One region of the Clostridium fermenticellae genome, then DNA from elsewhere that is predicted to be linked to it. Evidence: a T-box and tRNA genes for the amino acid it is inferred to sense, from the RefSeq annotation. Region 1 holds a T-box; the other regions hold tRNA genes.
What was found. A T-box is a leader RNA that pairs with one kind of tRNA and senses whether it is charged. The one in region 1 lies ahead of thrS (threonine--tRNA ligase), so its partner is inferred to be a tRNA-Thr.

Region 2: it has a tRNA-Thr gene. The T-box ahead of thrS (threonine--tRNA ligase) is inferred to sense a tRNA for this amino acid. The anticodon was not compared.
Region 3: it has a tRNA-Thr gene. The T-box ahead of thrS (threonine--tRNA ligase) is inferred to sense a tRNA for this amino acid. The anticodon was not compared.

What each region holds. Positions count from the first base shown of each region.
Region 1 covers NZ_CP032416.1:863,410-867,686, reverse strand. The annotation lists gene thrS (threonine--tRNA ligase) at 1-1,867, opposite strand, end outside; T-box leader at 1,932-2,170, opposite strand; T-box leader at 2,198-2,421, opposite strand; gene ytxC (putative sporulation protein YtxC) at 2,482-3,402, opposite strand; gene D4Z93_RS04275 (DUF6873 family GME fold protein) at 3,530-4,225, shown strand.
Region 2 covers NZ_CP032416.1:205,082-209,358, forward strand. The annotation lists gene mreB (rod shape-determining protein) at 1-551, shown strand, start outside; gene yyaC (spore protease YyaC) at 590-1,129, opposite strand; gene D4Z93_RS01000 (hypothetical protein) at 1,253-1,855, shown strand; tRNA gene D4Z93_RS01005 (tRNA-Thr) at 2,019-2,094, shown strand; tRNA gene D4Z93_RS01010 (tRNA-Tyr) at 2,100-2,185, shown strand; tRNA gene D4Z93_RS01015 (tRNA-Val) at 2,194-2,269, shown strand; tRNA gene D4Z93_RS01020 (tRNA-Tyr) at 2,321-2,406, shown strand; SAM riboswitch class I at 2,455-2,558, shown strand; gene metK (methionine adenosyltransferase) at 2,633-3,808, shown strand; gene recD2 (SF1B family DNA helicase RecD2) at 3,945-4,277, shown strand, end outside.
Region 3 covers NZ_CP032416.1:2,768,068-2,772,344, reverse strand. The annotation lists gene D4Z93_RS12840 (BaiN/RdsA family NAD(P)/FAD-dependent oxidoreductase) at 1-586, opposite strand, end outside; tRNA gene D4Z93_RS12835 (tRNA-Glu) at 847-921, shown strand; tRNA gene D4Z93_RS12830 (tRNA-Val) at 931-1,006, shown strand; tRNA gene D4Z93_RS12825 (tRNA-Asp) at 1,024-1,100, shown strand; tRNA gene D4Z93_RS12820 (tRNA-Thr) at 1,108-1,183, shown strand; tRNA gene D4Z93_RS12815 (tRNA-Glu) at 1,201-1,275, shown strand; tRNA gene D4Z93_RS12810 (tRNA-Val) at 1,285-1,360, shown strand; tRNA gene D4Z93_RS12805 (tRNA-Asp) at 1,378-1,454, shown strand; tRNA gene D4Z93_RS12800 (tRNA-Thr) at 1,464-1,539, shown strand; gene D4Z93_RS12795 (ATP-binding protein) at 1,573-2,559, opposite strand; gene D4Z93_RS12790 (DnaD domain protein) at 2,559-3,539, opposite strand; gene D4Z93_RS12785 (NAD(P)H-dependent flavin oxidoreductase) at 3,916-4,277, shown strand, end outside.

The sequences.
Region 1 (4,277 bases):
TAAAATCATTTAATTTAACTGATCCGAGATCTCCTTGTTTTCTGCTTCTTACAGTGATATTACCTGCTTCCATTTCTTTTTGTCCTAATACAAGCATATAAGGAATTTTTTGAAGCTGAGCTTCTCTAATCTTATATCCTATCTTCTCATTTCTCAAATCAAGTTCAACCCTAATTTTATTTTTCTTTAATTCACATGCGATCTTCTTAGCATACTCAATTTGGTCATCAGTTATATTCATAATTTTAACCTGTACTGGTGCAAGCCAAGTTGGAAATGCTCCTGCATAATGTTCTGTCAGTATTCCTATAAACCTTTCTATTGATCCAAATACAACTCTATGAACCATAACTGGTCTGTGTTTCTCTCCATCTGCACCTATATAAGTTAAATCAAATCTTTCTGGCATTTGAAAATCCAATTGAATTGTTCCACACTGCCATGTTCTGCCTATACAATCCTTTAAATGGAAATCTATCTTTGGTCCATAGAATGCTCCGTCTCCTTCGTTAACCCTATACTCCATACCTGCTGCATTCAATGCATCTCTTAATCCATCAGTTGCTGCTTCCCAGTCTTCATCACTTCCCATTGAATTTTCTGGTCTTGTTGATAATTCAACAAAATATTCGAATCCAAATACCTTATAAAAACTGTCTATAAGTTTTATAACATTCAATATTTCATCTCTTATATTGTCTTTAGTCAAGAACATATGTGCATCATCTTGAGTAAAGCACCTAACTCTCATAAGTCCATGAAGTGCACCTGATTTTTCATGTCTGTGAACAATACCCATTTCAGCATATCTTATTGGAAATTCTCTGTATGAATGTATTTGACTCTTATATACAATTATTGCTCCAGGACAGTTCATAGGTTTTATAGCATAATCTTCATCATCTATCTTTGTAAAATACATATTCTCCTTATAATGATCCCAATGTCCTGACTGTCTCCAAAGTTTTTCATTTAATATTATTGGAGTCATTATTTCATCATATCCAGCCGCTTCATGCATTTCTCTCCAAAAATTCTGTAGGGTATTTCTTATAATCATTCCCTTTGGATGGAAGAATGGGAATCCTGGTCCTTCTTCATGAATACTAAATAAATCAAGTTCTTTACCTATCTTTCTATGGTCTCTTTTCTTAGCCTCTTCCATCATTCTTAAATATTCTTCAAGATCTGCCTTCTTCTCAAATGCAGTTCCATATATTCTTTGAAGCATCTTATTTTTCTCGTCACCTCTCCAATAAGCACCTGCTATTGAAAGAAGTTTTATGACCTTTACCTTACCAGTTGATCCAACATGAGGACCTGCACATAAATCCACAAAATCTCCCTGTTTATAAAAAGATATTACCGCATCCTCTGGTAAATCTTCTATCAACTGAACTTTATAAGGTTCTTGCTTTTCTTTCATAAGCTTTATAGCTTCTTCCCTGGGCAATTCAAACCTTTTAAGTTCCAAATTCTCTTTTACTATTTTATTCATTTCAACTTCAAGTTTTTCAAGTATTTCTGGTGTAAATGAAAATTCTGCATCAAAATCGTAATAGAATCCATTATCTATTGCTGGTCCTATAGCCAACTTTACATCAGGATACAACCTTTTAACTGCTTGCGCTAATATATGTGAAGCAGTATGTCTTAATATCCATTTTCCATCCTCATCTTCAAATGTCAATATTTCAAGCTTACAATCTTTATTTAATTCACTCATAAGCTCTGCCTTTTCGCCATCTATTTTCGCTCCAACAGCTTTTTTTGCCAGAGATGAACTCAATTTAGAAGCCACTTCTGATACTTTGGTTCCATTCTCAACCTCCATAATACTGTTATTCTTTAAAGTAATCTTTATCATGACTGTTTCCTCCTATTTATAAATTTATAATTAAATAATTATATATAAAAAACACCCGTCCAATATATGGGACGAGTGTAGATCGCGGTTCCACCCAACTTCAACAAATTAAATATAATACTAAACGATACCTAATGTTTGTTACCTTAAATCTTTAACGCAGATACGCGGGAATACCTACTAAAATTCAATATCCAACTCAAAGGTGGTTTTCAATAACACTTACCTGAGAAATCTTCCAGCCAGTGGATTCCTCTTTCTTAAAGCAGTCTATTATTTACTCTTCCTTTTCAAAGTCTTTATTCAAAAATATAAAAACTCATCCCAAAAACATGGGACGAGTATTAATCGTGGTTCCACCCAATTTGATAATAGATAAATAAAATCTATAATCATCTCAGAATCTTTAACGCAGATTTACGGAAATATCTACTAAGTTCAATACTCAACTCAAAGGTGGTTTTCAATAACACTTACCTAAGAAATCTTTCAACCAATGGATTCCTCTCTCTTAAAGTAGCCTGTTATCTACTCTTCCTTTTCAAAGTTTTAATCATTTATTGTGATCATTATATTATGTGTATTTATATTTGTCAATAGATAATTTTAAAAAACTAATTTTTAATTTTACTGTTAAACAAACTTTCACATTTGTCCTCTACCGCACTACACGAATCACATACCTCACAAATTTTTACCCTATCTTTAAATATATTTTTTATAGTACCTATAAACTCTTCATTTTGTATATTTTCCATACCATGAATAACTATATTTTTAGGACAATTTGTTATTAAAATGCCTATAATTACGTCCTCTTCATTAGAATTTTGTTTATACTGAATTTCATCCAAATCCATGAGTAATTCACGAGTAATATCTTTTCCAGTGGCATCTCTTAATAAATATTTACCATATTCTGTTATTACTATATCTATCTCATCAATTCTACTTTCCTGAATCTCAACAAAATACTTTAAAAGTTTTATAAAATCATTATATTCTTTCTCAACCATATATTGTTCTACTATTTTATCAACAATACTTTCCAAATCATCTTGAAGGTCATTCATTCTAAATCTTATAAAACCATTTATATTTATCTCATTATTCTCCCTTATGCAGTCAGCAATTTTATCTAATATCATATTTTTTTTATTCATACAGTATATAGAGTTTTGATCAAATTTGTAACCATATCCTTTTAGTACACTCTTAATATTTTTCATAATTTGATCTATTTCATCATATCCTAAGAAGAAATAGGTATCAGATAACAATTCAAATAAATGTTTATCACAAAATTCATTTATAACAATATTATAAATAATTCCTGCAACATTCATATTGAATAGATTATATACCTTTTCACTTAATTCTCCATCACAAAATACCTTCACGAAGTGAGTATTAGACTGTATATTTTCTGAAATTCCCATGATAAAGTTCTTTTCTTTAAAATACCTTACTACATTTTCTATATCATATATTAAATCTTCTCTTTTATCATCATATACAACAGTAAGTAATAACATTTGACACACTCCCTTCTTTAAATTAGTATATGTGTAAACAAAATGTATATACAAAAATTTATTTGCAAATATCGACAATAATAATATAATAAGTTATACTCGATACTAACTTAAATAGGAGAAATTTATGTGTGTAATTATAGATTGCAGAACAAGCATTGAAGAAATAAATAATCTAAAAAAACTTGGGTTCAAGCCACTTATGTGTCCTAAATCAGATTTACTTTATGAAGCAGTATCAGGCCATCCTGATATGTTGTTAAAAATTGTAAACAATAATACAATTCTAGTACATAAAGACATGCCCCTAAGCTTTATAAATAAGTTGAGAAATTTAGGATATAAAATCTTTTTATCAAAAAATAATTTAAATAGCAAATATCCAAATGATATTATATTAAATAGTGTGAATCTAGATGATATTTTTATACATAATATTAAATATACAGATCCTGTACTTTTAAATTTCATGAAACGGAAAAGAAAAATAAATGTAAATCAGGGGTATACAAAATGTTCAACAGCTATTGTCAGCAATAAAGCAATAATTACAAGCGATCTTTCTATAGCAAATGCTGTCAAAATCGAAAATATAGATACACTTTTGGTTCCACCTGGAGACATACTTCTTCCAGGTCTTGATTATGGATTTATAGGAGGATGCTGTGGATTAATAGACAGTCATACTATGGCTTTTTACGGAAATCTTAAATATTACAAATATGGAAAAGAAGTACTTGAATTTTTGAATAAATATAGCGTAAATCCTGTATTTTTAAGAAATGATAGACTTATAGATAGAGGGAGTATATTAAAATTATAATGTAAATATAAAAAACAAAAACAATCTAAATATCAAAACCGATACTTAAATT
Region 2 (4,277 bases), 660 kb from region 1:
GAACTACAGATATAGCGGTTATTTCTTTGGGTGGTATAGTTGTTAGATCATCTATAAAGATTGCTGGGGATAAATTTGATGAAGCTATCATCAAATTTATAAAGAAAAAGCACAAATTAATGATTGGAGAGAGAACTGCAGAGGATCTTAAAATAAACATAGGTTCTGCCTTTAAAAAAGAAGAAGTGACTATGGAAATAAGAGGAAGAAACTTGGTTACAGGTCTTCCCAAAAATGTTGTTGTGTCGTCTGATGAAATGAGAGAGGCTCTAAAAGATGCAGTTAATGCAATATCAGAAACTGCTCACGCTGTGTTAGAAAGAACTCCTCCAGAACTTGCAGCGGATATAGCTGAAAAGGGAATAGTTATGACAGGAGGAGGAGCTTTGCTAAGTGGTTTGGACACTCTGATAGAAGATTCAACTAAAGTACCAGTACAAGTGGCAGAAGAAGCCGTATCTTGTGTGGCTTTGGGAACTGGGAAGGTGCTGGAATATTTAGATAAGATGGAAGTTACATTTATAGGTGACGATATAACTCTAATAGATTAAAAGAAAAGTAAAATTCTTATATAAGAATTTTACTTTTTTTATAATGAGGATTTAGTATTATCGTAAAGATAGTATGAGTGTATAACAGAATGATATATCTCTTTAGCTATATTTAGAACTAAGTTTAGGCGTATAGTATTATTGTTGAATATTTTAGTATTGTAATTAGAACCAACTATTCCTATAATTGATGCGTCTCCAATTTCTGGTAGAGTTTTTCCTATGCCTTTTCCGGGATGAATAGGATAATCACGAGCTTGAATTTCTCCCATGCTTGATTCATCACCAAGGCATGCATCAATACCTATTATGTTATTGTAGGGATGAAGGGATTTGATTTTACTAAGCTTTTTTTGAATGTTTAGAGCATGTATAGGTTTTTCAATGGTACCATATACAGGTAAAGGGAAAGAACTAAATTTTAATAATGTGCCGACTAGTGGACCTAAGCAGTCGCCTATACATTTATCAGTTCCAACACATACTATTATTGAATTTTTGTTTATATAATCTTTTAGAAAGTCGGCTATTTTGTAATAACATAATGGATTTTTGTAACTAGATCTCACTTCATTCACAAACATACCTCCTGATAGATAATTCATCACTTATTTATATGATTTTAACAGTTTAAATATTATAAATATTGAATAAAAAATATTTATATGACGATAATGTGTAAATGACACGGAGGGATTAATATGAATAAAAAGATATTATCATTGATTATAATTTTGTGTACTATAATATCTGTGTTTATAATAAGACATACACCAAAGATAGATATCAATAATAATTTTATAAGTAATAGAATTAAAGTATTTTATTATAATCATCACAAACAGAAAGATGATGAAGGTAATAAAATGCAAAAATATTCATACCTCTTTACGGATACATCTTTTTTAAAAATGGGTGATGATTTTAAAAAAGGTAAATTGGATGAATTAGGACAAAAACTTGAAAGTGATAAGAAGGAGTTTTTTAAAGAGAATACTAAGAATATCAATATAGCAAATTTGTCAGATGTAAGTGACCTTTCAGCAAATCAGTTATCAAATAATAATGAGAGCAGTAAGTCTATTTCACATTCAAAGGTACAACAGAAATTAACTAATATTGACAAAGAAAAATTGCTTGCAATATCCGATAAATTATCAGCAATTGACTATGAGAAAGCCAGGAAATTGATTAATAGTAGTAAAATTAGTGATAATATAGAAGCTGTAAAATTATTAAAACAAAGATTATCTGATAGCGATTATGAGGAAATTAAGAATATATATGAAAAATTAAATATGTAATTTGAGGTACATATATGCAATATAGAGTAAATTAACGTAAGGTAGAGAAATTATAATATATTATCAAATAAATAGGACAATACACAGTTGAATTTGAAATCACAACAGAGTATACTGTTTGTTGTTGACGTTAGTGAAATTGAATAGTTTAAATGGTTTATATGCTGGCATAGCTCAGTTGGTAGAGCAACTGACTTGTAATCAGTAGGTCGAGGGTTCGAAGCCTTCTGCCAGCACCATATGTGGAGGAATTCCCGAGCGGCCAAAGGGGGCAGACTGTAAATCTGTTGTCATTCGACTTCGATGGTTCGAATCCATCTTCCTCCACCATAGAACTAGGGCGCATAGCTCAGCTGGGAGAGCATCTGCCTTACAAGCAGAGGGTCACAGGTTCGAGCCCTGTTGTGCCCACCACTATTGTTTTTATTAAAGAATAGTACAAAAAGATATTGTATTGTTAATTATGGAGGAATTCCCGAGCGGCCAAAGGGGGCAGACTGTAAATCTGTTGTCATTCGACTTCGATGGTTCGAATCCATCTTCCTCCACCATAAAGACACTAAATGTGTTTTATTTTTGTATAATCATTAAATATTTAACTCTTATCAAGAGAGGCGGAGGGAAATGGCCCGATGAAACCCGGCAACCAGCGTATAGGCTAAGGTGCCAATTCCTGCAGTATTATAAATCTGCAAGATAAGAGAGTTGTTAAGTAATTTAACCTCTTCTTATTGAAGAGGTTTTTTATTTTCTATGAAATTGGAGGGATGATTTAAAATGAAAAGACTATTTACATCTGAATCAGTTACAGAAGGACATCCAGATAAAATGTGTGATCAAATTTCAGATGCTATTCTCGATGCTATATTGGAAAAGGACCCTAATGGTAGAGTTGCTTGTGAAACAGCGACAACTACGGGGATGATTTTAGTAATGGGGGAAATATCAACTGATTGTTATATAGATATTCCAAAGGTTGTAAGAAAAACTGTAAAAGAGATAGGATACACTAGGGCAAAATTTGGATTTGACTGTTCAACATGCTCTGTAATAACATCGATTGATGAACAGTCATCAGATATAGCACTTGGCGTTGATGAATCATTGGAAGCTAAAAAGGGTAAAATGGATAAAATAGAGGCTATAGGAGCTGGAGATCAGGGAATGATGTTTGGGTTTGCAACAAATGAGACTCCAGAATATATGCCAATGCCCATTTCTTTGGCTCATAAGCTTTCAAGAAAGTTAGCTGAAGTTAGAAAAAATGGTATTTTAAATTATTTGCGACCAGATGGAAAAACACAGGTTACTGTTGAATATGATGATGATAAGCCTGTTAGAATAGATACAATAGTTGTATCAGCTCAACATGATCCTGATGTTTCACATGATCAGATAGAAAAAGATATTATAGAGAAAGTTATAAAGCCTGTTATATCACCTGAATTTTTAGATTGCAATACTAAGTATTTTATAAATCCAACTGGAAGATTTGTAGTTGGGGGTCCGCAGGGTGATTCAGGACTTACAGGTAGAAAGATAATAGTTGATACTTATGGTGGATATGGAAGACACGGCGGTGGTGCTTTTTCAGGAAAGGATCCAACTAAAGTCGATAGATCAGCTGCTTATGCAGCTAGATGGGTAGCTAAAAACTTGGTTGCTGCCGGAGTTGCTGATAAGCTGGAAATACAGCTTGCATATGCAATAGGAGTTGCACAGCCAGTTTCCATAACTGTTGATACATTTGGTACATCAAAAATACCAGAAGATAAAATTGTTGATATAGTTGAAAAGGTATTTGATTTGAGACCTGCAGCTATAATAAAAGAATTAAATTTGAGAAGACCTATATATAAACAAGTTGCTGCTTATGGTCATTTTGGAAGAACTGATATAGATTTACCTTGGGAAAAGTTAGATAAAGTTGCCCAGATAAGAAGATATATCTAATATAATTTTTGAGTTTGAAGAGGATTTAGTCTGATAGAAAATCTATTAGGCTAAATCCTTTAATAATATATATTATATTTACATAATTTAATGATATAATTATTGATAAATAAATAATACATTTAGGAGAGATTGTATGCAGGAGTTACAAGGTAATATTGACAGCATACTTTTTCAAAGTAACAAAGATGGATATGTAGTTGCAAAATTTAAAGAAAAAGTTAAATGTCGATGTATCACAATAGTTGGATATATACCATATATTACAGAGGGTGAGAGTTTAAAACTAAATGGAGAATGGATTACTCATCCGCACTTTGGAAGGCAGTTTAAAGTTGAGACATGTGAACAAATTGTCCCGGATTCTAAACTTGGTATTGAAAGATATCTTTCATCTGGGGTTATATCAGGTATAGGCCCGGTAACGGCAAGAAAGATTGTTGAAAAGTTCGGAGAAAACACTTTAGAA
Region 3 (4,277 bases), 920 kb from region 1:
TTAGCTGCACTAGGGCCGGCAGAGGATGAATTATACTATGACCTAACTTCTGTGCCAAGGTAAATCCGGATCCATCAGAACCAGTGTTTGAAGCTGATTTTCCACCACAGCATAAAATTATTTTATTGCATGAAAATAATTTATTACTATTCGTCTCAATTTTAAATCCATTTAAAGTTGTGGCTATATTTTTTACCTTATTATTTAAGTATACAGGTATACTTCGGTCTTCTAAAGCCATTCTCAGTATATCAAGAACAGAAGAAGCCTGGAGTGATAATGGGTACATTTTCTTATTGTCTGCTAGCGATATAGGAAGTCCTAAGTTCATAAAGAAATCCTCAGTATCAGACAAAGAAAAATTTTCAAGGGAGTATTTAGGAAAATTTTTGCTTTCACAGTGATATCTGTCAAGAGATATATCACTGTTTGTTATATTGCATCTGCCATTGCCAGTCATTAGTATTTTATTACCTATTCTCTGTGATCCCTCAATTATAGCCACATCTTTTCCCATATCCTTTGAGATGATTGCTGACATTATACCAGAAGCTCCACCACCTAGTATTAATATGTCATGAAACATGTTAACACGACCTCTACTTAGAATTACTATAAAAATTTTGTCTAAATTTAAATAGTGACATTTTATATTATATCACATTTGTGTAATACTATATTTATAAGTAGAGGAAATCAGCTATAGTCATTGAATTATAAGGTAATAACTGGGGTGAATTAAATTTGTATTGAAAAAAATTTAAAAAAAGTGTTGACACTTTAGATAATATTTTGTATTATAGTGTATGTCAGGTCGCTGAGAGAAACACCTGATTAGAGAGATAAGGCCCCTTGGTCAAGCGGTTAAGACACCACCCTTTCACGGTGGTATCATGGGTTCAAATCCCGTAGGGGTCACCATTAATGCATGGGCGCATAGCTCAGCTGGGAGAGCATCTGCCTTACAAGCAGAGGGTCACAGGTTCGAGCCCTGTTGTGCCCACCATGCATCAAAAAAAGTGTGGCCTAGTGGCTCAGCTGGTTAGAGTGCCGGCCTGTCACGCCGGAGGTCGAGGGTTCGATCCCCTTCTAGGTCGCCATATTTTTGCTGGCATAGCTCAGTTGGTAGAGCAACTGACTTGTAATCAGTAGGTCGAGGGTTCGAGGCCTTCTGCCAGCACCATTTAATATTTTAAACAAGGCCCCTTGGTCAAGCGGTTAAGACACCACCCTTTCACGGTGGTATCATGGGTTCAAATCCCGTAGGGGTCACCATTAATGTGTGGGCGCATAGCTCAGCTGGGAGAGCATCTGCCTTACAAGCAGAGGGTCACAGGTTCGAGCCCTGTTGTGCCCACCATGCATCAAAAAAAGTGTGGCCTAGTGGCTCAGCTGGTTAGAGTGCCGGCCTGTCACGCCGGAGGTCGAGGGTTCGATCCCCTTCTAGGTCGCCATATTTTTTTGCTGGCATAGCTCAGTTGGTAGAGCAACTGACTTGTAATCAGTAGGTCGAGGGTTCGAGGCCTTCTGCCAGCACCAAAAAAAGACGTTGTATTTTGTACAATGTCTTTTTTATTGATTTCTTTTATTATGGATATTCTTTTTTATCCGTATATCTTCTCCATAAAATTTATGTAGTGTAAATTCTCCTAAAAGTCTTGAAGATATTCTTTCTGAATAATTTTTTAATAGAGTTTCCAAACTACAATTGGTTGATATAAGCATTTTTTTCTGTTTTAACAATTTTGTATTTAAAAAATTAAATAGTTCTGTTTTTGAAAAATCGGTTATTTGCTCTGAACCTAGATCATCAACAATAAGTAAATCGCAATTTAATATTAAATCTTCAAGTTCTTTATCATTGTTGAATCGTATAGATTTTAGATCCTGAAGCAAAATTTCTGAGGTTCTATAAACTACCAAATATCCTTTATCTAATAGTTCTTTTGCTATACAGATTGATAAGAACGTTTTTCCAGTACCTGAATTTCCAAAAAACATTATATTTTCATTTGAATCTCGAAAATTTTCTATATATGACCAGCAATTTGATACTATTTCCTGCATGTTTTTTCTGGGACTTTTATATTCATTATCATTTCTTTGGGCAGAAAACAGTTCAAAGCTAAATTTATCAAAATTATTTTTAGTGAGCAAATTTTTCAGGTCTGAGTTTTCATAGTATAATTTTACGAGTTTTTGTTTATAGCAGTCACATTTTTTTATACCTATAAAGCCAGTATCATTACATTTTGAACATTTGTAATGCATATCTAAAAAATCTATTGGATAACCATTACTCACTAAAAGCTCAGATTTTTTTATTCTTAAATTTGTTGTTTTTTCTCTCAGTAACTTTAAGTAATCTTTATTATCCACTGTATTGTTTAAAGCACTCATAGAGAGATTTAAACACAGTTTGCTTATCTGCTTTTCAATATCAAATATTTGAGGAATCTTTTGTTTTATAAGGTCTCTTCTTTCATGAAGAGATTTTTTTTCAAAGTTACGTATATCCTCATATATTTTAGATACCTCTAATTGATATTTTTTAATCATTATTTATCCCACCCTAGTAGTTTTTTCTCTAAGTCGTTAAAATTATAATTTCTTTGTTCAAAATTATTAAAGGTTCCTGAACTATTTTTTATATGCTTGAACTTTGGATTATTTTTGCTAAAATTTTTTCTTCTGTCTTTTTTATCAACATCTTCTAATGTTTTAATTCCTTCATTATACCAGTTTACAAGTATTGCATCTATATATTTAAAATCAGCCTTATTTATTCTTTCAAAGCATATTTCGCAGGCTTTAAATATGATATCTAAAGAGAAATTAAAGGATTCTATCCACTTATTTAGCATATTCTCTTGGGGTTTCATTATATTTGTATCCTTTATTCCAAGGTAGTTTAATACCTTTTTTATTTTAATCCATTTATCTTCATTTTTCTTTATAAAATTTTGCGCATCAGCTACACTTTTTATTTTGGAATCGTACCATGAGATTGCTATTTTTTCTATGTACCTATAATCATTTTTGCCTTTTGAGACACAATATTGAATAAGCAATAATATGATTTCTGGTGAAAAGTTAAAATCTTTTAACCAACTTATATACATAGTCATTTCTTTAGAAGAAAGTGGTCTTGATAATAATTTTTCTATATCTTGAAGCATGTCTTTTGTAGAATTTTTATTTAATTCTTCTAAAAGATTTATATTATCATCTTCTTTTGGAGTTTCATCTAAATCAAGAAATTCAACATTATAGTTTCCCATATTGTCTATTGGAATAAGTTTAACTACATTTTCATCATTCCAATAATTCCATGCATTTATTACGTCCGTCTCTAAGAGATGAAGATTAGTAGCAATAATTTCAGCACTCACACCAAGTTCACCTGAGATACAATATTTTAAACCTAATATATATACTTTTACAAATTCCCCACGAGCTTTTGGCATAAATTTGTCTATAAATATATTGCTTAGAGGAGTATAATGTGATTTTTTAGTTTTAAATACGAAAGTACTCATATATTATTCCACCTTTGAAATCATTAATAATTGAAATCTTCCTAATAAGTAATTATAACAAATTAAAAAATTTATAACAATCAAAATGAAATTGGATAATTTGCCATTTGTGTTATTTATCAAGTATAATTATTATATATCTTTTTATGAAATATATTGCTAAACTTCATAAAAATGTTATACTTGTTTCAATTTAAGTAATAATAATGTGTATATAGATTTATTGCAAATTGGCTATTAGAGATGCTGTATTTCTGGTATAATTAATATGTGGATTTTTGCACTTTAAGTATTCGTTGACACTAATTTGTTTTTAATATATACTTTGACTATCAAACTATTTGATAGTCAAAAATTACATAAAGGGGACGATTAAATGAAATTACCTTCATTAGTTATAGGAGATATTACAGCTAAGGTACCTATTATTCAAGGAGGCATGGGAGTAGGAATATCCGGATGGAAACTATCTTCTGCCGTATCAAATGAAGGAGGCATAGGTGTAATATCTGGAGTTCAGATAGGATATAGAGAACCGGATTTTGAAACTAATACTGTAGAAGCTAATAAAAGGGCTTTAAGAAAAGAAATAAGGAAAGCAAGAGAATTGAGTCCAAATGGTATACTTGGTGTAAATTTGATGGTTGCCGTAAGTGATTATAAGGAATTAATAGAAGTTTGTATAGAAGAAAAAGTAGATATAATAATATCTGGAGCTGGGCTTCCGCTTAGACTTCC